3 regions of the Tardiphaga sp. 215_C5_N2_1 genome follow, and region 3 is predicted to be linked to each of the others. Evidence: riboswitches for the same ligand, from Rfam matches in the RefSeq annotation. Region 3 holds a riboswitch; each other region holds the start of a gene.
The links. Region 3 has a riboswitch for cobalamin ahead of AB7828_RS26895 (ribonucleoside-diphosphate reductase subunit alpha). Riboswitches for the same ligand answer to the same signal wherever they lie in the genome.

Region 1 (10,217 bases), 980 kb from region 3:
ATCTCGTCGATGCTTTGCGCAGCGAGCGCGCCCTCACCGGCGTCTTCCAGGTCGCGTGCGAAACTGCCCCCGAAGAAGCCGGCGATGCAGGGGCGGCCGGACGGGCGCAGGTGAAAACTGCCGACACCCGTGCGCAGGGCGGCGCCGCGCAACCCGATATCCGACGGCCACTTCTCCGCGTCGGCGAGCGCCAGCATTACCTTGTTGTCGGCGCCGAGCGGCAGGCCCGCGGCGGCCTCGACCTTGCTGGGCAACGGCGGCGTGAAGCGGATATTTTCATTGGCGATGAGATTAGTCGGCACGCAGACGATCACTTTCGCCGCGCTGAGCGTGCCGCGCGACGTCTCGATGCGGATGCGCGCACTGGAATGATCGATAACAGTGACTTCGGTGTTCAGCGCCACCGGACACGGCGCGCCATAGGCCGCAATCAGCGCTCCATAGCCATCGGGCAGGCGCCAGTTGATGTCCGTGTCCTCATAGGCATCCATGTCGTGCAGCGACACATCCTTGAGCTCGAAACCGTTGATATAGGTCGAGACCGCATCGATCATCGGATTCCATGGATTGCCGGGCTCGAGGCAGGTCGCAGCAGGCGCATCGATCTCGTTTTCCGCGGCTTCCTCGGCGCGGTCATAGAACGCGTCGATCGCGGCGAAGAACTCATCGCGCTTCGCCTTTGAGAAGGCGACGTCATAAGCCTGATCGCGCCACGGCGGGCGCGACTTGTCGACGGCGAAGCCGAGCTCTTTCGCGATGCCGACGAAGTCATTCTTGTCGGCGGAGTGCAGCCATTCACAGCCCAGATCGAACGGAATGCCGGGGGCCGCCATGATCGTATGGGCACGGCCGCCGATCCGGTCGCGCGCTTCCAGCACAATCACGGAGAGCCCGTAACCTTCCAGCATACGCGCGGCGCCGAGGCCGGCAGCGCCGGCTCCGATGATGGCGACATCTACGTCGGAAGGCAGTCTGGTCATCGCGTCGGTATTCACAGCGGATGGGAAACGGGTGACAACGGGATAAAGGCTTGCTTGAATTATTCAAGCCACCGCTGCCCTCGGAGAAGATGCATGACAGCCCCACACGATTTCGAACTCTACGGCTTCTGGCGGACGTCCGCGACCTATCGCGTCCGCGTAGCGCTCAACCTGAAGGGATTGGAAGCGCACGAGCGCGTGATCGACCTCGACAAGGGCGAGCAGCGCGGCGACGCGTTCCTCAAGATCAATCCGCTCGGCGCGATTCCGGCCCTGATCGAGCCCGGCCACCTGCCGCTGACGCAGTCGCTGGCGATCCTGGAATTCCTCGACGAGATCCATCCGACCCCGCCGCTGCTGCCGAGCGATCCACACGGCCGCGCCCGGGTGCGTTCGATCGCCGCGATGCTGGCCGCCGACACCCACCCGCTCATTACGCCGCGTGTGCGGAAATATCTCGCCATCACCGCCGGCTTTGACGATGCCGCAGTTCGCGCCTGGCTGGTGCACTGGTTCACCACGGGCCTCGTCGCCGTGGAGAAGCGCCTCGCCAGCGAGCCCGCCACCGGCCGCTTCTGTCATGGCGACGAGGTGACCATCGCCGACATCTGTCTGCTCAGCATCACCGCAACCATGAAGGTGCTGAAGATCGAGATTGCAGGTATTCCAACCATCAATCGCATCGTCGCTACCTGCGAGGCGATGGAGGCGTTTGCGAAGGCGGATCCGTTGAAGCAGGTGGGAGCGCCGGCAAATTGACTCCGCCCTCATCCTGAGGAGCCGCGCAGCGGCGTCTCGAAGGATGGCCACAAGCGTCGGCGCGACACCAACTCATGGTTCGAGACGGCGCTGCGCGCCTCCTCACCACGAGGGGCGGAGTGAAGGCATCGCACCAAACAAAAATGCCCGGCTTTCGCCGGGCATTTCGTAACCAGTCAAAGAATGCTCTCGCTTACGCGATCACTTCCTTGGTCTTTTCGGCGCGCTTGCGGTCGTTGGCATCGAGATGCTTCTTGCGCAGGCGGATTGACTTCGGGGTGATCTCGACCAGCTCGTCGCTCTCGATATAGGCCAGCGCCTTTTCGAGGGTCATGCGGATCGGCGGCGTCAAACGCACCGCTTCATCCTTCGAGGTAGTGCGGATGTTGGAGAGCTGCTTGCCCTTGAGAACGTTGAGTTCGAGATCGTTCTCACGGGTGTGCTCGCCGATGATCATGCCCTTGTAGACCTTCCAGCCCGGCTCGATCATCATCGGGCCGCGATCTTCCAGCTTGAACATGGCATAGGCCACCGCTTCACCCTGGTCGTTGGAGATCAGCACGCCATTACGGCGGCCGGCGATCTCGCCCTTATAGGGCAGGTAGTCGTGGAACAGGCGGTTCATGATCGCGGTACCCTTGGTATCGGTCATGAGTTCGCCCTGATAGCCGATCAGGCCGCGGGTCGGCGCGTAGAACACCAGACGCAGGCGGTTGCCGCCCGACGGACGCATCTCGATCATCTCGGCCTTGCGTTCGCTCATCTTCTGAACGACCACGCCGGAGAATTCCTCATCGACGTCGATGACGACTTCCTCGACCGGCTCCAGCGTGTTGCCGTTCTCGTCCTTGGTGAGAACCACGCGCGGACGCGACACCGACAGTTCGAAGCCTTCGCGGCGCATGTTCTCGATCAGGATCGCGAGCTGCAATTCGCCGCGGCCCGACACTTCCATCGCGTCGCGATCGGCGGATTCGACAACCTTGAGCGCGACATTGCCTTCGGCTTCGCGCAGCAGGCGGTCGCGGATCAGGCGGCTGGTGACCTTGTCGCCCTCGGTGCCGGCGAGCGGCGAGTTGTTGACGATGAAGGACATCGACACGGTCGGCGGATCGATCGGCTGCGCCTGGATTGGAATTTCAACCGACGGATCGCAGAAGGTATCGGCGACCGTGCCCTTGGGCAGGCCGGCGATGGCAACGATGTCGCCGGCTTCGGCGAGTTCCACCGGCTGGCGCTCGAGGCCGCGGAAGGCCAGGATCTTGGTGATACGGCCGGTTTCGACGACCTTACCGTCACGCGACAGCACCTTGACGGCCTGGTTCGGCTTCACCGAACCGGCCGAGATGCGACCGGTGATGATGCGACCGAGATAGGGGTTGGCTTCCAAGATGGTTCCGAGCATGCGGAACGCACCTTCTTCAACCACCGGCGGCGCGACATGCTTGATGACGAGATCGAACAGCGGCTTCATGCCGACATCATGCGACGCGTCCGGGCTGTCGGCCATCCAGCCGTTGCGGCCCGATCCGTACAGAATCGGGAAATCGAGCTGGTCGTCGGTGGCGTCGAGCGCTGCGAACAGGTCGAACACTTCGTTGACGACTTCGGTGATGCGGGCGTCCTGACGGTCGACCTTGTTGATCGCGACGATCGGCTTGAGGCCGAGCTTCAGCGCCTTGCCGACCACGAACTTGGTCTGCGGCATCGGGCCTTCAGCGGCGTCGACGAGCACAATCACGCCATCGACCATCGACAGGATGCGTTCGACTTCGCCGCCGAAGTCAGCGTGGCCCGGGGTGTCGACGATGTTGATCTGGACTTCATCCCACAGCACCGAGGTGCACTTGGCGAGAATGGTGATGCCGCGCTCTTTTTCGATGTCGTTCGAATCCATCGCGCGTTCCTGGACGCGCTGATTGTCGCGATACGTGCCCGACTGCTGCAGCAGCTTGTCCACGAGAGTGGTTTTGCCGTGGTCAACGTGGGCGATGATAGCAATGTTGCGAAGGTTCATAGGTCTTCTTCTGGTTACGGTCTGGGTGCCCTTGAGCGGGTTCAACAAGACATGCTCGACAACAAAAGGCTTATGCCTTGCGCTCGAGCGCGTTCGATAACTGCCTCGTCTGAAAACGCGCTGGGGCAATCCCTCCAAAAGCAAACCCGGCCAGAAGGGGCCGGGTACTCGGACGCGTTGCGGCGCAATATAGGGGGAAATCGCCGAAAAACAATGCGAATCTGCCAAATGGTTAGCCCAATTTCGGGTCCAGAACCGTGGCCCAAAGGGCCATATCGGCCCGATCCCGCAAGGTAACGGTCATTTGGCCGCTTTGGCCGTCGATTTTGACGTGACCGAAGAACTGCATGCCGGCCGACGGGGGCAAATTCTGCTTATCGGGCCCCGGCGCCTTCACGAAACGGACCTCGGGACCGAAGGTATTGTCGAGCGCCGCCGGCCCGAAAGTTCCGGCGTAAAACGGGCCCGAAACGAACTCCCAGAACGGCTCGAAATCCTGAAACTGCGCCTTTTCCGGATTGTAGTAATGCGCCGCCGTGTAATGCACGTCGGCGGTCAGCCAGACTGTGTTGCGGATACCGGCCGATTTGATGAAGCGCAGGATGTCGGCGATTTCCAGCTCGCGGCCCCGCACTGGCCCGTCGCCCTGTGCGATGGCCTCAGACCCGGTTTTGTCGGCAGCGTTGTCATAGACGACGAGGCCGATCGGCATATCCGAGGCGATGACCTTCCAGGTCGCCTTCGAGGCCATCAATGCGCGCTTCAGCCAGGCCATCTGCTCCGGGCCGATGAAATACGCATCGGGACCATAGCTCTCCTGCAGGTTCGGGCCGTTGGGCCCGCGATAGCTGCGCTCGTCCAGCATGAAGACGTCGAGATGCGGGCCGTAATTGAGCGTGCGATAGACGCGGCCCGGTTCGGCCGGACTGACCGAGATCGGATACATCTCGTGAAAGGCACGGGCGCCGCGCGCAGCCAGCAGCGTGATGTCGCGCTCCTTGTAGGATGCCGGTAACTGTTTCGAGAGCGACCAGTTGTTGGTGACCTCGTGATCGTCCCACTGGCCGAAGATCGGCACCTGCGCATTGAAGGCGCGGACATTGTCGTCGAGCAGATTGTATTTGTGCGCGGCGCGGAATTCATCGAGCGTCTCGGCGACCTTCGCCTTCTCCGGCACCGTGATGGTGTTCTTCCAGATCGTGCCATCCGACAATTTTGCTTCAGGCAGGATCGGGCCGTCGGCATAGATCGTATCGCCGGAATGGATCAGGAAATCCGGATTATGCTTGCGCATGGTCGCATAGGTGACCATGCCGCCATCCTCGGCGTTGATGCCCCAGCCTTGGCCTGCGACATCGCCGCCCCAGACGAAAGACACATCGCGGCGATCCGCCGGCGCGGTGCGGAAGCGGCCGATGACCGGCTCGCCAACGATGTCGGTATGCGAGAGATCGCGGAATTTGACGCGGTAGAAGATGTCCTGCCCGGCCGGCAGATTGTCGAGCAGCAGCTTGGCCGTGAAATCGGTTTCGGGCAGCGCCGTGACGACGGGCAACAACCGCGCATTGCTGAAGGATTCGGTGGTGGCGACTTCCACCATCATCTGCGCCGGGCGATCGGCGCGCGACCAGATCATGCCGCTGCTCGTCCCGACATCGCCGGACTGCACGCCATGCGACACGGCCGGGCGATCCGCGGCGCGACTGAGAGAGGGCATGGCCAGGAAGCTTGCGCCTGCTGCAGCTGAGTGCGTGAGAAAACGACGGCGGGAAATACGTAACGCCATGGCGAACTCCTGATCCTGGCTCTGGCACCAGTGGCTCTAGGCAGATCGCTTGACGCTGCGATGACAGGTGATGCGCAATATCAACACCCGCCAAAGCAAGCTGCGAATGACTGGCAGCTTGATTGACACATTTGGAAATTTCACCTTAACGTGAATGCGACGGTTCCCTTCGGGGATCAAAAGGGAATGCGGTGAGGGGGATCCCCCGATTCCGCGGCTGCCCCCGCAACTGTAAGCGGCGAGCCTGCGCCAAGAGCCACTGGGTGTTCACCTGGGAAGGCGGCGACAGGCAGTGACCCGCGAGCCAGGAGACCTGCCGCCAGTCGTGGTCACACGCGAGCACATTGGGCGGGGTGTCCTGGTGGAAGTCACACTGCCTGTTTGAAAGCGGCGGGGCGACTTGGTTTGCGGTGACGTGCCACGTAACCGCGAGTCCTGTTCATGACCTCCGTTTCTCCCGTCGCATTGAAGCGACATACTCCCTTTCTTTATTCTGTTGCTCTCTCCTGCTTGTTGTGTCCGAGCGAAAGCTGGTCGCAAACCTCACAGTCGAGCCAGACGCTCGATCCTGTTGTCGTTCAGCCGTCAGCGACGCCTCAGCGCGCACGCCGCGCCACGAACGGCAATGCATCGCGCGCTGCGCGCTCGCGGCAGCAGCGCAATGTCGCCGCCAATACCGGCGCGCCGGTTGCCACTCCGACAGGCCCCGTCTTCGCAGCGCCGACGCTCAACCTCACGGGCACCACATCCACCGGCAGCCGCCTCGGCCTGACGCGCCTGCAGACGCCGGCCAGCGTAGAGGTGATCTCGGCAGAAACCATGGCCGAGCGCGGCCAGCAGAACGTGCTCGACGCGGTGACGCAGAACGCCACCGGCATCACCGCCATCGGAGATCCCGGCAATGGCGGCGTCGCCTACAGCACCCGCGGCTTCTCCGGCACGGATTCGGTGAAGATACTGCTCGATGGCACGCGGCTCTATGTCGGCGCGGGCACCGTGAACTTTCCGTTCGACACCTGGTCCACCGAGCGTATCGAGGTGCTGCGCGGTCCGGCCTCCGTGATGTTCGGCGAAGGCGCGGTCGGCGGCGCGATCAACATCATCTCGAAGATGCCATCATGGATTCCGCGCAATCAGGCCGAGATATCGCTCGACAGCAACATGGAACGCCGCATCGCCGTGGACAGCGGCGGCCCGATCAACAAGGACGTCGCCTATCGCATCACCGCCACCGGCAACATGTCGGACGGCTGGGTCGACCGCGGCAACAGCTCGAACATAGCGCTGCATGCTGCCGTGCAGGTCAAGCAGACCGAAGACGTGGTCTGGACGATCTCGACCGACTACGGCGATCGCCAGCCGATGCGCTATTTCGGCACGCCGTTGATCAACGGCCAGTTCGATCCGGCGCTGCGCTTCAAGAACTACAATGTAGGCGACAGCACCATCCGCTGGCAGGATAGCTGGAATCAGGTGAAGACCGAGTGGCAAGTGGCCGACGGCATCTCGATCCGCAACACGTTGTACTACCTGTACAGCAAGCGGCACTGGAAAGAGCTCGAAAATTATGCGTTCAATCCGGCCACCGGCCTGATCGACCGCAGCACCTATCTGGAAATCTTCCACGACCAGCAACAGATCGGCGACCGCTTCGACGCCACGTTCAAGGGCCATGTGCTCGGGATGGCCAACGAATTCGTCGCCGGTTTCGACGTCAACCGCATAGATTTCAAGCGCTCGACCAACTCGCCCTATGGTGGATCGTCGTCGGTCGACGCCATCAATTTCAATCCTGGCCTGTACTTCAGTCCCGATCCGCTCACGTCGGACTTCTCCAGCGTGACCAACCAGTACGCGGTGTTCGCCGAGAACCGGTTGTCGGTCACCGAGCAACTGTCCTTGATCGCCGGCGTTCGCCAGGACCAACCGACCGTCGAGCGGACCGACGTTCGCAATGCCGCCAACAGCTACAGCCGGGACTATTCTTCGACCAGTTGGCGCGCCGGTGTGGTCTACACACCGATCAAGGATCTGGCCTTTTACGGCCAGTATTCGGTCGCAGCCGATCCTGTGGGCGGCCTAATCACGGCGAGCAACGCCAACGCCAAATTCGATCTGGCCACCGGCAAACAGGTGGAGATCGGCGTCAAGCAGTCGTTCTGGGGCGGCCGTGGCGAGTGGACGCTGGCGGGCTATCAGATCGTCAAGAACAACCTGCTGACGCCGGACCGAACTGACCCGACACTGACACGGGTCGTGCAGGTGGGCCAGCAGTCTTCGCGTGGCATCGAGGCCTCGATCGGCGTCGCGCTCGATTATGGCTGGCGCGTCGACGCCAACACCGCGTTCGTGCGCGCGAAATATGACGATTTCATCCAGAACGTGGGCGGCATCGCTGTGAACTACGCCGGCAACGTGCCGTTCAACGTGCCGCAGAACGTCACCAACGTCTGGGCAACCTGGGCCTTTGCGGCGAACTGGTCGGCCAATGCCGGCTTCCAGATCGTCGGCAAAACGTATGCAGACAATGCAAACACGCTGGAGATGCCGAGCTACACACTGGTCAATGCGGGCCTGCAGTGGAAGCCGGACGTCAACACCACGGTGTCACTGCGCGTCTACAACCTGTTCGACAAGATCTATGCGACGTCGAGCTACAGCGACAATCAGTGGATGCTCGGTATGCCGCGCACGGCTCAGCTCGCCGTCAATGTGAAGTTCTGAGCTTGTCGCGCAAGCTGACACGCACTCTCCGGCGGTGGCTGTATATCGGCCACCGCTGGGTCGGTATCGTCACCTGCCTCTTCTTCGCGATGTGGTTCATCTCCGGCGTGGTGATGATGTATGTCGCGTTTCCCGGCCTCTCCGATAAAGAGCGGCTGGCGGCATTGCCCGATATCGTCTGGGAGAAAGTGGCGCTCTCTCCCGACGAGGCGATGAGGGCTGCCGGTGCCGCGCGCTATCCGCGCGAATTGCGATTGAACATGGTTGCCGACGAGCCGGTGTATCGGTTGACTGGCTGGGACGGCAAACGACAGACCATCTCCGCCATCGATGGCCGCGCGATCACTGACGTCTCCGAACAACAGGCGCTTGCGGTTGCGCAGCATCATCCCGCAAGCAAGTTGCCTCAGCTCGAAGAGACCGTCGATCGCGATCAATGGAGTGTCACCGCACGCTATGATCCGCTGCGGCCATTGTATCTGATCACACTCGGCGACGACGCCGGCACCAAACTCTATGTCTCCTCACGCTCCGGCGAGATCGCACTCGATACCAACCGCACCGAACGCGTCTGGAACTGGCTCGGCTCGATCCCGCACTGGATCTATCCGACCGTGTTGCGCAAGGACGGCCCGCTGTGGCGGCTCGTCGTGTTGTGGATCTCCGGCATCTGCCTGATCGTCGGCGTTACCGGAATCTGGATCGGCATTTTGCGCGTGCGCCTCAAGCGGCGTTATGCGAGCGGCAACATCACGCCCTATCGCGGCTGGATGGCGTGGCATCACGTCACCGGACTGATCGCCGGCCTATTCGTGCTGACCTGGATGTTCTCGGGCTGGCTGTCGCTCGATCCCGGCCGCGTTTTTGCCGACCGCAATACGCCACGCGAGGTATTGCAACGCTATGCCGGCCACGACGCGCCTGATATCGCTGCGGCCATTCGCGCACCGGGGGACAAGGCCGCGGTCGAAGCGCGCTTCGTATGGATCGACGGCATGCCGCTGATGATCGTCGCGAAGCGCGACGGCACGAAGACGGTGATCGATCCGACAAGCGGCGAAATCGCAAGACTGCCGCAAGACCGCCTCTGGAACGCCGCAACAAAACTGCTTCCGGATTCGCGCCTCGAACGCCAGATAACCCTCGGAAAATACGACGCTTATTGGTACGCGCACCACAATGACCGCGAATTGCCGGTGTTACGCGCCAAATTCGATGACGACGCGCAAACCTGGTTTCACATCAGCCCGGTCACCGGCGACATTCTCGGCCGCGTCGACTCAAGCCGGCGTACCTATCGCTGGCTATTCAATGCGCTGCACAGTTTCGATTTTCAGCTGTTGTTGATGTATCGCCCGGCCTGGGACATCGTGGTGTGGCTGCTGTCGATTCTCGGCACCATCGTCTCGGCGAGCGGCGTCGTGATCGGCTGGCGCTATCTCAAGCGCTAAAGCGTTTTCGAGCGAAGTGGTCCCGGTTCGCGTGAAGAAAACGCGTCAAAACGAAAGACTCTAGACCGCGAGCGGCCGCGGCGGCTGACGCAATTGCTCCGGCGGATTCATCGGCTCCGGCGGGATCATGCCGATCAGCGCCTTGCGGTCGGCGACGGCGTTGTGGAATTGCTCGAGCGCAATATTGAAGGCTGTCAGCGTGCCTTCCTCAATGGCACCATGCTCGTAGCAATTCAGCGTATGACGCAGAATATCGTCGGCTTCCGCCTGCATCGTATCGAGCTCTTCGAGGGACTCGCTCTTGCGCGCGGCGGCAATCATGTCGAGCAGACGATCGCGCTCTGACACATTCACGTTGCGCTCATCCTTCTTCAGATAGCTCGCGAACCAGGCGCCGATCGAGCCCATCGCCGAGAGCCCCATCAGGCTCCACCAGATGTAATCGCTATAGCGATCGAGGAAGGTCTTTTCTTCACCATCCACATAGGCGGCCGCGCCGG
Region 2 (10,217 bases), 4.7 Mb from region 3:
CCGACCGACTTGAGGAGGACGGTATTCTGATTGCGCCGGTTGGTCCTCACAATGGCGTCCAGACCCTAGTCCGGATCCGCAAAACCGGGGATGGATTGGAGCGAAAGGAGCTGGTGGACGTGCGTTTTGTGCCAGCGCTGCCGGGCATCGCGCGCGAACTCTGAAAAAAGTTCGTGAACGACTGTCACGTGTTGGTCGCAAGGTTAAAGGCTTGGTAACGGAGACGGTGTTTACTCAATTCAGTTGTTTGTTGCGTATGAGTGAGTAACCAATGTCCAGCGTTGTCGAGTTGCTTTACTCGCGTCGCGCTCCGCAGGTCGCGGTGCTGGCGCTGATGTCTATCGGTTTTGCGGGCTGCAGCGCCGACATGCAGACACGCCTATCTCAGAATCCAAGTTTTGACTCGGGGCAGTCCCGTGGCTTTGGCTGGCAGGGCGAAACCACCGGCTCTGTGCCGCAGCGGGCACCACGTGCGCCGGTCGAGCGCCAGGAACTGCCGCAGTATCAGCGTCCGGCCTATAATCCGCAGCCGCAGTATCAATCCCAGCCTTTGCCGCCGCCGATCTCGGCGCCGCAGTCCTATCCGACAGCCCGTCCGGTTGCATCGGCTGCTCCCGTCAGCGGGGGCGGCAACGGTATGTATACGCCGCCGCCCGCACGTGCGCCGATCGAAACCACCGGCTCCACGGCACCGCGCTCGGTTGCAGCGACCAACGGCCTTGCCCGTGATGGCGGCACCTCGATCATCGTCGGCACCAGCGATACGCTCGATGGTCTGGCGAAACGCTACAACGTCTCGTCGGCTGCGATCCTGCAGGCCAATGGCTACAAGGGTCCCCGCGCGCTGTCGCCCGGCCAGTCGCTGATCATTCCGCGCCAGGGCGCTGCGGCAACTCCGGCCGTTGCCGCTGCTCCGAACAAACCTGCTGTCGGCGCGTCGACCACGCATTTTGTCAATCGCGGCGATACGCTGATGAGCATCTCGCGCCGGAACAACGTGCCGGTGGCCGAACTCGCACGCGCCAATGGTCTGGCGCCGACTGCCCAGTTGAAGCTCGGCTCCAAGATTACGATACCGGGCGCGCGTACGGCTTCTGCGGCTCCCGCGGCCGCGCCGCTTGCTGCGCCCGTCGCAGCCGTGACGGCCGCTCCGGTTGGCGCGGTCACGTCCGCTGCCGTGGCCCGTGTTGCTTCTGCCGAGCCCGCACAGAAGGCCCGTCTGGCAAGTGCCACGACGACGCCTGAAGAAACCGCGCCGGAATCGCCGACTAAAGCCGCTGACGCAACCGGCGCTTTGCCGACGTTCCGTTGGCCGGTGCGCGGCCGCGTGGTCACAGGCTATGGCGCCAAGACCAATGGTAAGTCCAACGACGGCATCAACGTCGCCGTGCCGGAAGGCACGCCGATCAAGGCTGCCGAAGATGGCGTCGTTGCCTATTCCGGCAACGAGCTGAAGGGTTACGGCAATCTGGTCCTCGTTCGTCACTCCAACGGCTACGTCACCGCATATGCCCATGCGAGTGAGCTGATGGTGAAGCGTGGCGAGACCATTAAGCGCGGTCAGGTGATCGGCAAGTCCGGCCAGTCCGGTGAGGTTACTTCGCCGCAGCTTCACTTCGAGATCCGCAAGGGCTCGTCGCCGGTCGATCCGCTGCAGTTCCTCAACGGGGCGTAAGCGCAATCCACGAAGTGTAGTTCGCATTTAAGCAAGCCCGGCCTCGTGCCGGGCTTGATGCGTTTGATCTCGGGGCTACGGCCCACTCCAGCTCCGGAGTCTTCAACGCGCTGCTGCGAGTGGGCAGCTTGCGCGCGCAAGCTCGGTTGACTGCCGCGCGATGTTGCCCATATGTGGACATGTCGTGGTTCTTCGGGAAGGTTTGCCCGAAGCTAAGAGGGAAGCCGGTGAGGCGTTAAGCCAAGGCCGGAGCTGCCCCCGCAACTGTAAGCGGTGAGCCGCTGTCCATTAAAGTCACTGAGACCTGCAAAGGTTTTGGGAAGGCCGGACAGCAGCATTGACCCGCGAGCCAGGAGACCTGCCTCGACAACATAAACGTCCTCGGGCGGGGTGTCCCGGTGGTGCGGTTGCGATTCCGCGACTGCCGTCGTGGAATCCAGACGTGTCACTTTGGCCTTTTGCCCCCAATCATTGGGGTTAAGCCATGTCTACTGTGTCAAAGTCTTCTTCTTCCAAGTCTTCTGCCAAATCTACGTCCTTGCTTCCTGTTGCTACGTTGGGAACGCCACGGATCGGTCCGCGGCGTGAGCTCAAGATGGCGCTGGAAAGCTATTGGTCCGGTGCAGTCGACGAGAATGCGCTGATCGATGTCGGCGTCGGGTTGCGTGCCGCAAACTGGGCGCGTCAGAAGTCGCTCGGGATCACGGTCATGCCGTCGAACGACTTCTCCTTCTACGATCAGGTGCTCGATACCAGCGTCATGGTCGGCGCCATCCCCAAAGTCTATGGCTGGAAGGGAGGAGACGTTTCCTTCGCGACCTATTTTGCCATGGCGCGTGGATCACAAGGCGATGCGCATGACGAGGCCTGCACTCACGGCTCTCATGCGCATGATAAGTCGCAAGGCGTACCAGCACAGGAGATGACCAAATGGTTTGATACCAACTACCACTTCATGGTGCCTGAACTGGCGCAGGATCAGACGTTCAGTCTCGCGTCGCGCAAACCGATCAAGGAGTACGAGGAGGCGAGATCGCTCGGCTATCAGACACGACCAGTGCTGGTCGGGCCTGTAACCTATCTGAAGCTGGCCAAGAGCGCGGATGCGTCATTCGATCTGGTGATGCTGCTCGATCGATTGCTGCCCGTCTATGTCGAGGTGCTCGGGGAATTGGCCGACAGAGGCGCCGAATGGGTGCAACTGGATGAGCCGTGTCTGGTGCTCGATCTCGACGCGCCGGCCCGGGAGGCGCTGCAAAAGACTTATGCGGCTTTTGCCGAAGCGGTCCCGCAGCTCAGGATCATGCTGAACACCTACTTTGGCGAACTTGGCGACAACCTCGATCTGGCCCTGTCGCTCCCTGTCGCCGGGCTTCATCTCGATCTGGTCCGCGCGCAGGATCAGTTCGATGAAGTCGCTGCGAAGGCGCCCAAAGACATGGTCCTCTCGCTCGGCGTGATCGATGGACGTAATATATGGCGGTCCGATCTGTCCAGTCTCCTCGATGGGTTGGAACCCATGGTCGATCTGCTGGGGCGGGATCGCGTCGAGCTGGCGCCGTCCTGCTCACTGCTGCATGTGCCGATCGATCTCGGCCTTGAGACCGAGCTCGATCCGGACGTCAAAAGCTGGCTGGCCTTTTCAGTCCAGAAAATGGAGGAACTGGCGGCGCTCGGATCCGCCTTGGCTGGTAGTCGCGCGGATGTCGCCGCAAAGCTCGCTGCGTCGGATGCGGCGGCAGCCGCGCGGGTCGCATCGTCGAAGATCCACGATCTTGCTGTCACCAAACGCGTCGCTTCTGTTGATGCGACTATGCGTCGTCGCAGCAGCGATTTTGCCACGCGCGCGAGCGAGCAGCATCGGCGCTTCAAGCTGCCGGCATTTCCGACCACGACCATCGGCTCGTTTCCGCAGACCGCGGAAGTGAGAAACGCTCGCGGGGCCCATGTCAGGGGCACGCTCAGCGATGCCGCCTACAAGACGTTCCTGCAGAACCAGACGGCGAGGGCAGTGCGCTGGCAGGAGAACATCGGTCTCGACGTGCTGGTGCATGGCGAGTTCGAGCGCAACGACATGGTGCAGTATTTTGGCGAACAGCTCGCCGGCTTCGCCTTCACCAAATACGGCTGGGTCCAGTCCTATGGCTCCCGCTGCGTGCGGCCACCGGTGCTGTTCGGCGACGTGTCCCGGCCGCATCCCATGACCGTCGAATGGTGGCAGTACTCGCAGTCGCTCACCGAGCGGCCGATGAAGGCGATGCTGACAGGGCCCGTCACGATTCTGAACTGGTCATTCGTGCGTGACGACATTCCCCGCGAAGTTGCGTGTCGCCAGATCGCGCTCGCGATACGCGATGAGGTGGCCGATCTTGAAAAGGCGGGGGCCGGTATGATCCAGATCGACGAAGCGGCACTCCGCGAAGGGCTTCCGCTGCGCAAATCGGAATGGAAGTCCTATCTCGATTGGGCCGTGGAGAGCTTCCGCATCTGTTCGTCAGGCGTGCGGGATGACACACAGATCCATACGCACATGTGCTATTCGGAGTTCAACGACATCATCGACGCGATCGGTGCCATGGACGCCGACGTGATCTCCATCGAAACGTCACGGTCGAAGATGGAACTGCTCGATGCATTCAGGACCTACAAGTACCCGAACGAGATAGGTCCGGGCGTTTACGACATCCACTCGCCGCGGGTGCCTGAAACGCGCGATATGGTCGATCTGCTCAAGCTTGCACGGCAGCGGCTGGCGGACTCCCAGCTCTGGATCAATCCCGATTGCGGGCTGAAGACCCGCAAATGGGAGGAGGTGCGGCCTGCGCTCGTGAATATGGTCGCGGCGGCACGTGAGTTGCGAAGCCTCGCCTAGAGCGAGTCGAATGCCGCCCCGTTGTCATGACGGGGCGGCATTCGCCTTTACTTTGTGGTCAGCTTCACGCCGAGACGGCCGGCGAGCTCCTGCACGAACTGCCAAGCCACGCGACCTGATCGCGAGCCGCGGGTGGTCGACCATTCCAGCGCGTCGCGTTCCAGCTCGGCGGCGTCGGTCTTGATGCCGTAGTGGCTGCAATAGCCGCGCACCATGTCGAGATATTCGTCCTGGCTGCATTTGTGGAAGCCGAGCCAGAGGCCGAAACGATCCGACAGCGACACTTTCTCCTCGACGGCTTCGCCGGGATTGATCGCGGTCGAGCGTTCGTTCTCGATCATCTCGCGCGCCAGAAGATGGCGGCGGTTCGAGGTCGCATAGAGGATCACGTTGTCCGGCCGGCCTTCGATGCCGCCTTCGAGTACAGCCTTAAGCGACTTGTAGGACGCATCGTTGCCGTCGAAAGACAGATCATCGCAGAACACGATGAAATAGAAATCCGAGGCGCGGATCTGTTCCATCAGCGCCGGCAGGCTCTCGATGTCCTCGCGATGGATCTCGACCAGCTTGAGGCGGCCGGCGACGGACTTGCTGGCATTGACCGAGGCATGCGCGGCCTTGACGAGTGATGACTTGCCCATGCCGCGCGCGCCCCAGAGCAGCGCGTTGTTGGCCGGCAGGCCGTTGGCGAAACGCCGGGTGTTCTCGATCAGGGTGTCGACCTGCTGATTGATGCCCTGCAGCAGGCCAATATCGACCCGGCTGACCTTCGGTACGGGAGCCAGGCGGCCGTCGGGATGCCAGATGAAGGCCTCGGCGCTGGCCAGAGAATCGGCATTGGAGCGCTTCGGCGCCGTGGCAGCCATACCCGCGGCAATTGCTTCGAGGGCGAGCGCGATCCGCTCATCGATCTTGGGGGCGGCGGCTGGTCGCGGACGTTTTGCCGCGGTCGTGCGGACGGTCTTGGACGTGCGGGTCGCGGGAGCCTTTTTGGCTGGGCGGCGGCTTGTTTTATTGGGCTTTTTTGACATTTTTGACTTTCCTCGGCGCGCACCCATATCGAGCCCGGAACACATCCGCAAGCGGTACAAATCGCAGACAAATCAGAGGGTTTACCGGCGTTGCAATTGGGACGCCGGCCGCTATAGTCCGCGCGAATTTACCCAAACCGGCCGAACGCCGACGCGTCGCCGGTTATTCCCCAGCGTTCACGAGGACTTCCGATGTTCATTACCCCTGCGTTTGCCCAGGCTGCAGCCGGCGGCGACACCAACAGCATGCTGATGTCGCTGCTGCCTTTCGCGCTGATCTTCGTGATCATGTATTTCCTGATTCTGCGTCCGCAGCAGAAGAAGGTGAAGGACCACGCCGAGATGGTGAAGAACATCCGCCGCGGCGACACCATCGTCACCTCGGGCGGTTTGGTCGGCAAGGTCACCAAGGTGGTCGACGACGAGCAGGTCGAATTCGAACTCGCCGAAGGCGTTCGCGTACGTCAGCTCCGCACGATGATCTCGGGCGTGCGCACCAAGGGTGAGCCCGCCAAGGAGAAGGCGGACAAGGCTGATGCCAAGGACGACGCGGCCGCGAGTTGATGCGTTTGCGCGTCGCCATTTCAAGAATCTGACGGATCATCTCGATGTTGTATTTCACGCGGTGGAAGGCGCTGGCGGTCATTCTGACGGCGCTCGTGGTCTGCCTGTGCGCGGTTCCGAATTTCTTCCCCGAAGCCACCGTGAAAACCTGGCCGAAATGGGCGCAGCGCCATCTGGTGCTGGGCCTAGACTTGCAGGGCGGGTCGCACATCCTGCTCGAAGTCGATGCCAATTCGGTCAAGAAGGACAAGCTCGATCAGGTGCGCGACGACGTCCGCCGCACGCTGCGTGATGCCAAGATCGTCTATACCGGCCTTGGCGTTCGTGGCGACAATGTCGAAGTCCGCATCACCAAGGATACCGAGTATCAGACCGCGCTCAGCAAGCTGCGCGAACTGTCGCAGCCGCTCGGCGGCCTCATGGGCCAGAGCGGCCAGCGCAGCCTGGAAGTCTCGGACGCAGGCAACGGCCTGATCCGTCTTTCGGTGCCGCCGGCAGCGATCAATGACCGCATCCGCCAGTCGGTCGAGCAGTCGATCCAGATCGTCGAGCGCCGCGTCAACGAACTCGGCACCGTCGAACCGCTGATCCAGCGTCAGGGCCTCGATCGCATCCTGGTGCAGGTGCCGGGCCTACAGGACCCGACCCGCCTCAAGGAATTGCTGGGCAAGACCGCGAAGCTCGACTTCCGCATGGTCGACACCTCGCTCCCGGCCGAGCAGGCACAAGGCAGGGTGCCGCCGGACTCCGAACTCTTGATGAGCTCGCAGTCTCCGAAGACGCCGTATCTCGTGAAGAAGGAAGTGCTGGTCTCGGGCGCTGACCTGACCGATGCGCAGCCGGGCTTCGATCAGCGCACCAACGAGCCGATCGTCTCGTTCCGTTTCAACACGTCTGGCGCCCGCAAGTTCGCCGATGCCACGGTGAAGAACGTCAATCTGCCCTTCGCTATCGTGCTCGATAACGAAGTGGTGTCTGCCCCGGTCATTCGTGAGCCAATCACAGGCGGCTCCGGCCAGATCTCCGGTAGCTTCACGGTGCAGGGCGCCAATGATCTCGCGATCCTGCTGCGTGCCGGCGCGCTGCCTGCGCCGCTCAGCATTATCGAGGAGCGTACCGTTGGCCCCGGCCTCGGCGCCGACTCGATCGCCAAGGGCGAGCTTGCGGCCTATGTCGGCTCGATCCTCGTCATCGTCTTCATGCTGCTGACCTACCGCCTGTTCGGCCTGTTCGCCAACATCGCGGTGACCATCAACGTGCTGATGATCTTCGGCATCCTGTCGCTGCTCAACGCCACGCTGACGCTGCCCGGTATCGCCGGCATCGTGCTGACAGTCGGCATCGCCGTGGACTCCAACGTGCTGATCTATGAGCGCATCCGCGAGGAATTGCGCGCCGGCCGCACCGCCATTTCGGCGATCGATGCCGGCTTCAAGCGCGCGCTGGCGACCATTCTGGATTCCAACATCACGACCTTCATCGCCGCTGCGGTGCTGTTTTACATCGGCACCGGACCGGTCCGCGGCTTCGCCGTGACCTTTGGCATTGGCATCATCACAACGGTTTTCACGGCCTTCACCGTGACCCGTCTGATCGTCGCCGGCTGGGTCAGGTGGAAGCGGCCGACCAGCGTGCCGATTTGAGTTTACGGAGCAGATTTTGACAACGACACAAATGGTTCTGGCAGGTCTGGGCGCGCTGATCGTCATTCTGTCGATCGTGGCGATCTTCGATCTGTTGCCGTCGCTCCGCATCGTCCCCGACGATACGAAGTTCGATTTCACGCGCTTCCGCCGCATCTCGTTCCCGATCTCGGCGCTGCTGTCGATCCTCGCTATCGTGCTGTTCTTCACGCACGGACTGAATTTCGGCATCGACTTCAAGGGTGGCACGCTGCTCGAAGTCCAGGCCAAATCCGGTACGGCCGATATCAGCGCGATGCGCTCGACGCTCGCCGCCCTGCAACTCGGCGACGTGCAGCTGCAGCAGTTCGGCGGTGCGGCCGACGTGCTGATCCGTCTGGCCGAACAGCCGGGTGGCGATGCCGCGCAGCAGGCCGCCGTTCAGAAGGTTCGTGCAGCCCTCGGTGACAGCGTCGAATATCGCCGCGTCGAAGTGGTGGGTCCGCGCGTCTCCGGCGAATTGCTGGCTTACGGCATGCTCGGCCTGATCGTCGCGATCATGGGCATCCTGATCTATCTCTGGTTCCGCTTCGAATGGCAGTTCGCCTTGGGCGCCATGATCGCCAACGTCCACGATATCGTGCTGACCATCGGCTTCATGTCGATCACGCAGGTCGACTTCGATCTCACCAGTATTGCGGCGCTGCTGACCATTCTCGGTTATTCGCTGAATGACACCGTGGTCATCTACGATCGTATTCGCGAGATTCTGCGTCGCTACAAGAAGATGCCGATGCCGGAGCTGCTGAACGAGTCGATCAATTCGACGCTGTCGCGTTCGATCATCACCCACGTCACCGTGACGCTGGCGCTGCTGGCGCTCTACGCGTTTGGCGGCCAGGCGATCCACTCCTTCACCGCCGTCATGATCTTCGGCGTCGTGCTGGTCGGCACCTACACCTCGATCTTCATCGCCGCGCCGCTGCTGATCTATCTCGGCGTCGGCGAACACCGCGAAGACGCCGACAAGCCGGCCGCGAAGCCGAAGCCCTGAGATGCCGGTCGATCCCGAAGCGCCGCACCTTCCGCGCTCGGCCGCCATCGAAGCCTACGGCAAGGGTGGCTTCCACTTCGACACCATGTCGCATCAGGGCTCGCTGCTGTGCCTGCCCGATGCGGTCTGGGCGTGGTCGGTAACCAAGGCCAGTGACATCGACCGCCATTCGCTGCGGCGCGTGTTCGAAGGCGCGGCAGGCATCGACACGCTGATCATCGGCACCGGCAACGAGGTCTGGATCGTCCCGAACGATCTTCGCAACGCCTTGCGCAATCTGCATGTAGTGATCGACGCGATGCAGACCGGGCCGGCGATCCGCACCTATAACGTGATGATGGGCGAGCGCCGCCGCGTTGCCGCCGCGCTGATCGCGGTGCCATGAGTGGTGCTGATCAGAGCTCCGCGGCTTTCTGCGCGGAGTTGGTGCGCAGCCACGACTTCGACCGCTACGCGGCGACCTTGTTCGTGCCTGCCGACAAGCGCCGTTCGCTGCTGGCGCTCTATGCGTTCAATACGGAAATTACCCGCGTCCGCGAGCTCGTGAAACAACCGTTGCCTGGCGAGATCCGGTTGCAATGGTGGACCGACATGCTGGCCGGCGCAGGTCATGGCGATGTCGAACAGAACCCCGTTGCTGCCGAATTATTGCTAGCGATCCGCGCGCATGATCTTTCCGTCGACAGGCTGTCCAAGCTGATCGATGTGCACATCTTCGATCTCTACAACGATCCGATGCCGGATCTCGCGCTGCTGGAGAGCCACTTTCGCGATACGCTCGGGACACTGTTGTTCTCATCGGCAAAGATTCTCGGCGACGATTCGGAGGCCAGCGCACATGTCGCCGAGCATGCCGGGCTTGCCCAAGGCGTCGCGCGGATCATTGCGCGTCTCCCCTATGACACGATGCGGCGGCAATTGTTCGTTCCCCAGGACATGCTTCTGCAGAACGGCAGCAGCGCCGATCAGATGTTTGCCGGCAAGATGACGCCAGGCATCCGTGCAACGCTGGATCGGCTGATATCAGGCGCACAGGAGCAACTCGCGACGGCGCAGGGAATGCTCGCCGATGTGTCGCCGGCTGCGCGTACAGCGTTCCTGCCCATGGCGCTGGTGATGCACGATCTGGCGCAAATGGCCCGAGCGGATCACGATCCGTTCGAACTCCACCTCAGATCGCGCTTGCGGACCCTCTGGACGCTGTGGCGCGCCTCGCGCTCAGTGTGACGTCAGCTTCTGGTCTGTCGTCTCGAAATTGAAACGGTCGCGCAGGTTCTTCCGCGACTCCAGAATGCCCTTCAGGAACGCGCGATCGGCGTCGCTGGTCATCAGCGGCTCCAGCAGATCGACCTGGTTCATGGCGACGAGCTGCAGCACTTCGGTACGAATGCGGCCGGAG
Region 3 (10,217 bases):
CGGAGAGAACGCTGCCTTTACTGGCACGCCTCGCATTCGGGGTTGTCGATCGAGCATGCCATCGCGACATTCAGCTCCGGCGCCGTGACGGAAGACTGAACGAGGATCGGCGCACCGGCCGTCTTCGCTGCTGTGACCGTTGCCGACACGGCATTGAGCTTGCCGTCCGTGCCCTTCAGCGTCGACTTCTCCACATGCGTGGCACTGCGCGAGCGCAGGTAGTAGGTCGTCTTCAACCCCAGCGTCCAGGCCAGGCGATAGAGCTGGTCGAGCTTCTTGCCGGATGGATTGGCGATATAGAGATTGAGCGACTGCGCCTGATCGATCCACTTCTGCCGGCGCGACGCCGCCTCGATCAACCATGCGCTGTCGATCTCGAATGAAGTCGCATACAGCGCCTTGAGATCGTCGGGCACGCGATCGATCGATCCGACGCTGCCGTCGAAATATTTGAGGTCGGAGACCATCACCTCGTCCCACAGGCCCCTCTTTTTCAGATCGCGCACGAGGAAGGCGTTCACCACCGTGAAATCGCCCGACATGTTCGATTTCACATAGAGGTTCTGATAGGCCGGCTCGATCGACTGCGCGACGCCGCAAATGTTGGAAATCGTCGCCGTCGGCGCGATCGCCATCACGTTGGAATTGCGCATGCCGGTGGACTTCACGCGGTCACGCAGGCCGTTCCAGTCGAGCGTGGTCGAGCGATCCATCTGCACACCACCGCGGGCCTCCGCAAGGATCTCGATTGAGTCGATTGGCAGGATGCCGCGGCTCCACAGCGATCCCTCGAAGGACGGATAGCGGCCGCGCTCGGCGGCGAGATCGACCGACGCCGAGATGGAATAGAAGGCAATCGCCTCCATGCTGGTGTCGGCAAACGCCACGGCCGCATCCGATGCCATCGCGATGCCCTGCACCTGCAGCGCATCCTGGAAGCCCATCAGACCCAGACCGACCGGACGGTGCTTGAGGTTGGAACGGCGTGCTTCCGGGATGGTGTAGAAATTGATGTCGATGACATTGTCGAGCATCCGCATCGCCGTGGTCACGGTGCGCTTGAGCTGCGCATGATCCAGGCCGACTTTGCCGATGTGGTTCAGCAGATTGACCGAACCGAGATTGCAGACGGCCACTTCGTCGTCCGACGTGTTCAGCGTGATCTCCGTGCAGAGATTCGATGAATGGATCACGCCGGCATGCTGCTGCGGCGAACGCAGATTGCAGGGGTCCTTGAAGGTGATCCAGGGGTGGCCGGTCTCGAACACCATGGTCAGCATGCGGCGCCACAGGTCAGTTGCGCGCACTTTCTTGAACACGCGGATTTCTCCACGCGCGGCCTTTTCTTCGTAAGCCGCGTAACGCTCCGCGAATGGCTTGCCGTAGAGATCATGCAGTTCCGGCGTCTCGTCGGGCGAGAACAGCGTCCATTCGCCGTCGGCCTCGACGCGCTGCATGAACAGATCCGGCACCCAGTTGGCAGTGTTCATATCGTGCGTGCGGCGGCGGTCGTCGCCGGTGTTCTTGCGGAGATCGAGAAATTCCTCGATGTCGATGTGCCAGGTCTCGAGATAGGCGCAGACCGCGCCCTTGCGCTTGCCGCCCTGGTTGACGGCGATGGCCGTATCGTTGGCGACCTTGAGGAATGGCACCACGCCCTGGCTCTCGCCATTGGTACCCTTGATATGCGCGCCGAGACCGCGCACGCGCGTCCAGTCATTGCCGAGACCGCCGGAATATTTCGCCAGCAGTGCGTTGTCCTTCACCGACTTAAAGATGCCGTCGAGATCGTCGGCCACCGTCGTGAGGAAGCAGGACGACAGCTGCGGCCGCAGCGTGCCGGAATTGAACAGCGTCGGCGTCGAGGCCATGAAGTCGAACGACGACAGCAGGTTGTAGAATTCGATCGCGCGGGCTTCGCGGTCGATCTCGCGCAGCGCGAGGCCCATGGCAACGCGCATGAAGAACGCCTGCGGCAGTTCGATCCGATTGCCCTGCACATGCAGGAAGTACCGGTCATAGAGCGTTTGCAGGCCCAGGAACTGAAACTGGAGATCACCCTCCGGCTTCAGCGCTGCCGAGATTCGCTTGAGATCGAAGCGCGCGAGTTCGGGATCGAGCAGCTCGGCCGCAATGCCGGTCTTGATATAGGCGCCGAAATATTCGGCGTAACGCGTGGTCATGTCGGCCTGCGACGCGTGGGTCGGCGTGCCCCCGACAAAGGACAGGACTTCGGTACGCAGTTTGTCGAGGAGCAGGCGGGCGCTGACAAAGGTGTAGTTCGGCTCCTGTTCCACCAACGTGCGCGCGGCCATGATGCCGGCCAGTGCCAGCTCATCCAGCGTGATGCCGTCATAGAGATTGCGGCGCGTTTCCTCCAGCACGGGCGCGGCATCGACGCCGTCCAGGCCGGCGCAGGCCTCGTTGACGATCAGCGCCAGACGCGCCGAATCGAGCGGCGCACGGGTGCCATTGGCGAGCGTGACATGCAGCACCGGTGCGCTGGAGACGAGCGCCGGCTTCGCGGCCAGTTCCTCGGCGCGGGTGCGAGCGCGCTCCTCGCGGTACAGCACATAGGCGCGGGCCACCTTGTGGTGCTCGCTGCGCATCAGCGCTAGCTCGACCTGATCCTGGACGTCCTCGATATGGAAGGTGCGCCCCTCACCGACGCGGCGCGTCAGTGCGGCCACGACTTCGCCGGTCAGCTGTTCCACCGCCTCATGGACGCGGCGCGAGGCCGCTGCCGTGTGGCCCTCGACCGCGAGGAAAGCCTTGGTCATGGCCACGGAAATCTTGCTGCCGTCGAACGGCGACACCGTGCCGTTGCGTCGGATGATCTGCATCGAGGGTTCGCGCGCAGGCGCAGCGAGCGTTTCCGGCGACAGTTGAATCAGCGGCGCATGAGCCGCATCGCGTCCGTTGGACAAAGCGGAAGAGGAAGTAGGCATCGGCAAGACCCCGTGTGATGCATCAAGTAATGGGGGCTGGGGCCGAAAGGACGCTGCAAAATACACGGCGGAGATCCGCCGGCATTGCCTGCAAGCGACCGCTGGGACACCCCGCCCATGGACGTTCTGGTGTCGCGGCAGGTCTCCTGGCTCGCAGGTCAATGTCTGTTTCAGCCTTCCCGATGCTTGCGCATCAGTGACTTCAATCGAAACAGACTCACTGCTTACAGTTGCGGGGGCAGCGCCGGAATATGACGCAAAACAGCGTCTTTACCGGCTTCCCTCTTAGCCACCAAGTCTTGCGACAGGGCGGACCGTGACATCTACATTTGGTGTGACCCGCGGTGAAGTGTCAAGCGGGCATTGAAGCCGAACGCAACAAATTCGGTAGGGCTGTTGGTTCAGTGGACAACCGCTTGTGTGGCGGAAACCGCGGGATCGTTGGCGGTTTCTGAACGATGCGATTCGTTGCCGCCGAGCACCGCGAAGCGCAGAACATCGTGATCAACCGATGGAGGATGCGATGCGCGACCTGATGACGACCACTGAAAGGATCAACTTCAACGCTTTCGTAGAGCGAGCGGGTGCGCTCACGGCGTTCGAGACGACGGAGCAGATCGCCCGGCGCGCCTCGACGAAATGCTGAACGAAGCGCTGATGGACAGCTTTCCTGCGAGCGATCCGATTTCTTCGCTGCAACTCGCCTGAGCGGATCAGACCGTGCGAAAGCTGGCCCGATAGTGGCTGGGTGTCAGGCCCAGCCGCCGCACGAAGACCTGACGCATATGTTCGGCGGTGGTGAAACCGGATTCATAAGCCACCACCTTCAGCGGCAGATCGCTGCCTTCGAGGCGGTTGCGTGCCGTGTCGATCCGGGCGCCCTCCACAAAATCTGCCGGCGTCATTTTGGTCTCGAGCTTGAACACCCGCGCGAAGGTGCGCGCGCTCATGCCCGCCACATCGGCCAGTTCATCCACGCTGTGCGCGTCACGCAGATGCGCCATGACATGGGCATGGACTCGCGCAATCGGTGAATCCGGCTCGGCCGGCGGTACCAGATAGGGACTGAATTGCGACTGGCCACCCTGGCGCTGCGCCACCACAACCAGACGCTTGGCTACGGCCAGGGCGACATCCGCGCCATGATCTTCCTGGACCAGCGCGAGACCCAAATCGATCCCTGCGGTGACACCGGCCGACGTCACCAGCGCGCCATCGCGGCTATAGATGCGATCGAACTCCACATGTGCCTTGGGGAAACGCAACGCCAATAGCGGCGCATTCTGCCAGTGCGTCGTCACCGTCTTGTCGTCAAGCAGGCCGGCATGACCAAGCGCAAATGCCCCGGTGCACACCGAACCGTAACGCCCCGCCTGGAGCGCCGTATTGGCCAGCCACTCTGTAAGCTGCGGGTCGGCCTCTGCCGTCGGCAGGCCAGGCCCGCCGGCCACCAGCACCAAATCCCAGGGTTTGTTCGCATCACTGAACGCCAGATCGGCGGATATCCGCAAACCGTTCGATGCACGTAGCGGCGCGCAGTCTGCAGCGACAAGTGTGATGTCGTAGCCGTCGCCCGGCGCGACGAAGCCATTGGCCTCCATGAACACATCAAGCGGACCGGCTACGTCCAGCGACTGGACGCCCGGAAAGATCGCAAGAGCAACAGTCTTCATGGTGATGCTTCATTCCATCGATGGCAGTGAACCCAAGCGTTACGGAACAGATAGTCGCCTTCCGGCAGGAAATCACGGGCGAATGGCAGCTTTGCAGGGCGCGGCGTGATTGCGAGGACACCGCCCGCCGGCGACAACGGACGCATCACAACAACCCTGCAAGGAGCATCCCATGAGCAAAACGATTGCCGGCATCAAAGTGCCCGACAGCGCCCTCGCCCGTCAGGTCGATCAGCTTGTGCGCGACACCGAAAGCGATCTTCTGTATCATCATTCCAATCGGGTTTTCCTGTTCGGCGCACTCGCCGGGCAGCGCAAGGGTCTCAAGGTCGATTCCGAGTTACTTTATGTCGGCGCGATGTTTCACGACATGGGTCTGCAGGCGCCCTATGCGAGTGAGGAGGAGCGCTTCGAGGTCGATGGCGCGAATGCTGCCGCGGACTTTCTGCGCAGCCACAGTATCGATGAGCGCGACATCGACGATGTCTGGGACGCCATCGCGCTTCACACGACACCGGGCATTCCCAAGCACAAGCGGCCCGTGGTGGCGCTCGTGACAGCGGGTGTCGAGATGGATGTGTTGGGTCTTGAGTACGAGGCCTTCACCGCACATCAGCGCCATGAAGTCTGCGCGTGCCATCCACGTGGCCATGACTTCAAGAACGGGATCATCGATGCGTTCGCTGCGGGGACGATCCACAAGCCGGACACGACCTTTGGCAACGTGAAGGCTGACGTGCTGGCGCTCCGCGACCCCACCTACAAGCGCGGGAATTTCTGCAGCATCATCCTGAACTCCGCGTGGGGCGAATAGACTCCCGCACGCGCATGGCGATCAACGCTGCCACCAGCAGCGTTGCGCCAAAACCCGTGGGGGCGCCCAGGAATGGATAGACGATCAGCAGCACAGCTGCGAGGCCGAGCACGGGCAGTTCGTGACCGCGAAAGCCTTCGGCGAGACCGATACGGGCGATGAAGCCGATGGCAATCGCAAGCACCATCACGTCGTACAGGAAAAGGTAGGGCGTCGTGAGCAAGGCGCCGACTGCCAGCGCAGCGGCTTTCAGTTCATAGCGCACGCTGCTGCGCCACAACGGCACCAGCACCGCTACGACGGCACCAATCATGATCCACTGGAACGTCCAGGCCAGCGGCTCGCTGCCGTCGAAATAGCGCACCAGTGCAAAGATGCTCTGCATCTTGCCCCATGGCGCGCGGCCTTCGGTGAGGAAGGCCTGCGAGAACATCGGCATCCAGTGAATAAACGCCTGCCAGCTCTCGGTGCCGAAAGCGAGCCACGACACCGCGGCCAGCAGCACGGTGGTGATGCCTGCGCTGACAAACGCCTTCCATTGCGACGCTGCGATCAGCATCAGCGGAAACAGGAAACCATATTGCGGCTTGTAGCTGAGCAGACCCAGACAGATTCCCGACAGGATCGGCCGCGTCGGCAGCAGCAGCAGCATGCCGCCGATCAGCGCCGCGGTCAGAAATCCATTCTGCCCGACAAGGCCGTTGGTCATCACCACCGGAAAAGCCGCAGCCAATAAAAGGCCGAAGGGACGACCGACGATCGCACGCATCGCCGCCAGATACGGCACGAAGCTGACCGCAGCCCAGCCGGCAAAAGCTACAGCATAAGGCAGCTTTGCGAGCAGTGCCGCGATGAACAGGAACGGCGGCGGATAATGCCAGGCGAAATTGCCAGGATAGCTCTGACCGAGAACCGCAATCTGGACCTTTTTCTGGATGTCCCAGTCATAAGCCCAAGCCGGATGACCATCGAGCACCAATCGCCCGGCAGACCACACATTGACGAAATCGGTGGGCGAGCCGAGGCCGTCTTCATAGATCCAGCCGCGACCGTAGAAGGTCGGGAAGAAGGCGAGATGCAGCATCGTCAGGATCGTGCAGACGATCAGCAGCGCCGGCGGAACAGGGCCACGCCCGGGTGTCGAAGTCATCGTGAGCGGCGCTGGCATAGGGTCCCCAATGCGCATCAAGGGCGCCGGGCGACAGTGCCGATGGAAGTTTGAGGAAGGTTTAAGTGGGACGTGGTCCCCGCATCGGGCCTCGCTCCATTCGAGCTACAGATAACAAAAAACGCGGCCTTTCGGCCGCGTTTTGCATGTTTGCGTGTGACGACTTTACGCCTGCGGCTGCGGCTCCAGGCCACCGTCCGGACGCGGGCGCGGCTTGCCAGCGGGCGGCACAGCCGAGGTGCGCGGGCCCGACGGCTCCAGCACCGACTCGCGGTTCGGCTTCTTGCCGTTCAGCAAATCCGTGATCTCGTCGCCCGAGAGGGTTTCGAATTCGAGCAAGCCCTTGGCCAGCGTTTCGAGGTCATCGCGCTTCTCGGTGAGGATCTTGGTCGCTTCGTCATAGCCTTCGGCGACCAGACGCTTCACTTCGGAGTCGATCTTCTGCGCCGTGGATTCCGAGACCGCCTGGGTACGGTTCATCTGCATGCCGAGGAAGACTTCGTCGTTGTTCTCGCCATACGACACCGTACCGAGTTCTTCCGACAGGCCCCAGCGCGTCACCATCATGCGAGCCAAGCGCGTGGCCTGCTCGATGTCAGAGGACGCACCCGAGGTGACCTTGTTGCGGCCGAAGATCAATTCTTCAGCAACGCGGCCGCCCATCATGATGGCGAGGCGCGAGGTCATCTGCTCCAGGGACATCGACATCTTGTCGCGTTCCGGCAGCTGCATGACCATGCCGAGCGCACGGCCGCGCGGAATGATAGTCGCCTTGTGGATCGGGTCGGTGGCGATGACGTTGAGGCCGACGATGGCGTGACCGCCTTCGTGATAGGCCGTCAACATCTTCTCTTCCTCGGACATCACCAGCGACTTGCGCTCGGCGCCCATCATCACCTTGTCCTTGGCCTCTTCGAACTCGCTCTGCGTCACCATACGCTTGTTACGGCGCGCGGCGGTCAGGGCGGCTTCGTTGACGAGGTTCATCAGGTCCGCGCCGGAGAAACCGGGCGTGCCGCGAGCGATGGTCTTGAGGTTGATATCCGGCGCCAGCGGCACCTTGCGGACATGGACCTTGAGGATCTGCTCGCGGCCGACGACGTCCGGATTCGGTACCACGACCTGACGGTCGAAACGGCCGGGACGCAGCAGCGCGGGATCCAGCACGTCAGGACGGTTGGTGGCGGCAATCAGGATCACGCCTTCATTGGCTTCGAAGCCGTCCATCTCGACCAGCAACTGGTTGAGGGTCTGTTCGCGCTCGTCATTGCCGCCGCCGAGACCGGCGCCACGATGACGACCGACGGCGTCGATTTCGTCGATGAAGATGATGCAGGGCGCGTTCTTCTTGGCCTGCTCGAACATATCACGCACACGGGATGCGCCGACGCCGACGAACATTTCGACGAAGTCCGAACCCGAAATGGTGAAGAACGGCACATTGGCTTCGCCCGCGACCGCACGCGCGATCAGCGTCTTACCGGTGCCGGGGGGGCCGACCAGCAGCACGCCGCGCGGGATACGTCCGCCGAGGCGCTGATACTTGCCGGGGTCGCGCAGGAATTCGACGATTTCCTGCAGATCCTGCTTGGCTTCGTCGACGCCGGCGACGTCCTCGAAGGTGACGCGGCCGTGGGCCTCCGTCAGCATCTTGGCGCGCGACTTGCCGAAGCCCATCGCCTTGCCGGCGCCGCCCTGCATCTGGCGCGACAGGAAGATCCACACGCCGATCAGCGCGATGAACGGCAGCCATGACACGAGCAGCGACACGAACCACGGCACGTTGTCGCCCGGAGCCTTCGCGGTGATCGAGACCTTGGCGTCATACAGACGCTTGATCAGGGTCGGATCGCTCGGGGCATAGGTCTGGAAGCTGGAGCCGTTGGTGAAGGTGCCGTGAATCTCGGGACCCTGGATTACGACATCGCGGACGTGATTTTGATCAACTTCGGTGAGGAGCTGCGAGAACGAAATGTCCTGCGAGGCGGTGCGCTGACCAGGATTCTGGAAAAGCGTGAACAGCGCCAGCAGCAACAAAACGATAATGACCCAGAGGGCAAAATTGCGCAGGTTCGCGTTCATCGATCTTCCTTCGTCGCCGCGCGAAATCGCGGCCTTATTCCCTTGTGGGTCGCCACAAGGGTTCACCCTGGGTCGGTCGGATACAATCTAGGTGCGACCGAGGGCGCTGCCAAGGGAACTGGGATGGACTATTTAACGCATCTACGCGCATTTCCGGTTCAAATAATGGCAGTGCTGACAGGGTTTTCCCACGGTGGTTAAGGTACTGTGGGGCCACAGGTAGCTCTTTGCACTCAATCGGCGCGACGACGCCTGGGCGGCGCCGGAACGATTCTCAGGCGGTCCTGCGTCAGCGTGATCATGGCACCGGCGAGCGTCTGCTTCAGCAGAGTACCTTTCCCGCCCGATCGCGTGGCCTGAACCATGGCGAATACAAGCGTTTCGACCTTGCCGAGCTCGGCCGGCCCTTCGTGCCCGACCTGATCGATCATCCGCAGCAACAACCGAACGCGAATTTCCTCCGCCAGCCCCGCAAATGCTCCCGCATCGATGGCTTCGGGCACCCTGCCCGGGCTGTGCAGTGCCAGAAACCGCTCTGCCCCGTCGACCATCAGTTCCAGCGCAGCATCGGCACGCCGGAGCCGCGTCGCCAGCCGGGCGAGATTGCGCGAATCGAAGCCCTCGGACGCCAGCGCCGGCATCAGCGCCCGCAGCCGCGGGCGGGTGTAGCTTGGGTCGGAATTACTGGGATCGGTCGCGAAGTCGATTTTCGCTTTGGTCAGCGTAGTAACAAGCTGCGCCTTCGCGATGTGCAAAAAGGGACGCGCGAGCTGGATGCCGTCACGCTCGGTCAGCCGCGCCATGCCCGCGAGGCCGGCAATGCCGCTGCCGCGCGCCATCCGCATGAGGAGGGTCTCGGCCTGATCGTCGCGGGTATGGGCAGTCAGTACATGGAATGCTCCGACGCTGCGCGCGGCCTTGGCGAGCAGCAGATAGCGCGCATCGCGGGCCGCGGCAGGCAGTCCGGTTTTCGGCTTGGCGCCAGTCCAGCGGAGAGTGCGGTGAGGAATATCGAGAGATGCCGCGAGCCGCTTCACGTCGCGGGCCTCGCGGGCCGCTTCAGGTCGTAAACCATGGTCGATGGTCACGGCAATAAGATCGGGGCCGCGTTTGAGCGCACGCCGCCAACGCGCGGCGAGCCACATCAGGGCGACGGAATCAGGACCGCCGGACACGGCCAGGACCAATGCTGGCGCGGACGCCCAGTCAGCGAATAGCTGTTTCGCCATCTGGGCCGAAATCGGCGACTGGTCGTCGTCGGACATGCGCGTCAGAACCGGTTGCGACCCGGCTGATTGTCCGGGTCGATCACCTAGCACTTAACGCGTTTTTGCTCGCGGTCCACGCCCTGTTTCACGCCGGCCGAGGCACGGGGATATTTCCGTGTCACTTCACCGAAGGCGGCACAGGCGGCTTCCTTTTCCTTCAGCGCGGCCAGCGACTGGCCAAGCCGCAGCAAGGCATCGGGAGCCTTGGCGGAGGTGTCGTATTTCGTAGTCACGCCCAGGAATGTCTCAGCGGCATCGCGATAT

Region 1: it holds a riboswitch for cobalamin, as region 3 does, so the genes downstream of both, AB7828_RS22310 (TonB-dependent receptor) here and AB7828_RS26895 (ribonucleoside-diphosphate reductase subunit alpha) in region 3, are expected to answer to the same signal.
Region 2: it holds a riboswitch for cobalamin, as region 3 does, so the genes downstream of both, metE (5-methyltetrahydropteroyltriglutamate--homocysteine S-methyltransferase) here and AB7828_RS26895 (ribonucleoside-diphosphate reductase subunit alpha) in region 3, are expected to answer to the same signal.

Annotation. Positions count from the first base shown of each region.
Region 1 is NZ_CP197240.1:4,675,510-4,685,726, reverse strand. Features, by position in the region: gene AB7828_RS22330 (flavin monoamine oxidase family protein) at 1-980, opposite strand, end outside; gene maiA (maleylacetoacetate isomerase) at 1,074-1,739, shown strand; gene typA (translational GTPase TypA) at 1,933-3,756, opposite strand; gene AB7828_RS22315 (alkaline phosphatase D family protein) at 3,989-5,542, opposite strand; cobalamin riboswitch at 5,686-5,877, shown strand; gene AB7828_RS22310 (TonB-dependent receptor) at 5,984-8,266, shown strand; gene AB7828_RS22305 (PepSY domain-containing protein) at 8,269-9,717, shown strand; gene AB7828_RS22300 (TAXI family TRAP transporter solute-binding subunit) at 9,778-10,217, opposite strand, start outside.
Region 2 is NZ_CP197240.1:1,005,117-1,015,333, forward strand. Features, by position in the region: gene AB7828_RS04670 (protein-L-isoaspartate(D-aspartate) O-methyltransferase) at 1-164, shown strand, start outside; gene AB7828_RS04675 (M23 family metallopeptidase) at 272-1,675, shown strand; cobalamin riboswitch at 1,844-2,055, shown strand; gene metE (5-methyltetrahydropteroyltriglutamate--homocysteine S-methyltransferase) at 2,160-4,547, shown strand; gene AB7828_RS04685 (ATP-binding protein) at 4,595-5,578, opposite strand; gene yajC (preprotein translocase subunit YajC) at 5,771-6,142, shown strand; gene secD (protein translocase subunit SecD) at 6,187-7,785, shown strand; gene secF (protein translocase subunit SecF) at 7,817-8,818, shown strand; gene AB7828_RS04705 (Mth938-like domain-containing protein) at 8,820-9,203, shown strand; gene AB7828_RS04710 (phytoene/squalene synthase family protein) at 9,200-10,045, shown strand; gene AB7828_RS04715 (serine/threonine protein kinase) at 10,037-10,217, opposite strand, start outside.
Region 3 is NZ_CP197240.1:5,657,192-5,667,408, reverse strand. Features, by position in the region: gene AB7828_RS26895 (ribonucleoside-diphosphate reductase subunit alpha) at 18-2,948, opposite strand; cobalamin riboswitch at 3,068-3,282, opposite strand; gene AB7828_RS26890 (hypothetical protein) at 3,472-3,594, shown strand; gene AB7828_RS26885 (GlxA family transcriptional regulator) at 3,662-4,621, opposite strand; gene AB7828_RS26880 (HD domain-containing protein) at 4,794-5,435, shown strand; gene AB7828_RS26875 (glycosyltransferase family 87 protein) at 5,407-6,603, opposite strand; gene ftsH (ATP-dependent zinc metalloprotease FtsH) at 6,769-8,685, opposite strand; gene tilS (tRNA lysidine(34) synthetase TilS) at 8,919-9,950, opposite strand; gene ybgF (tol-pal system protein YbgF) at 9,998-10,217, opposite strand, start outside.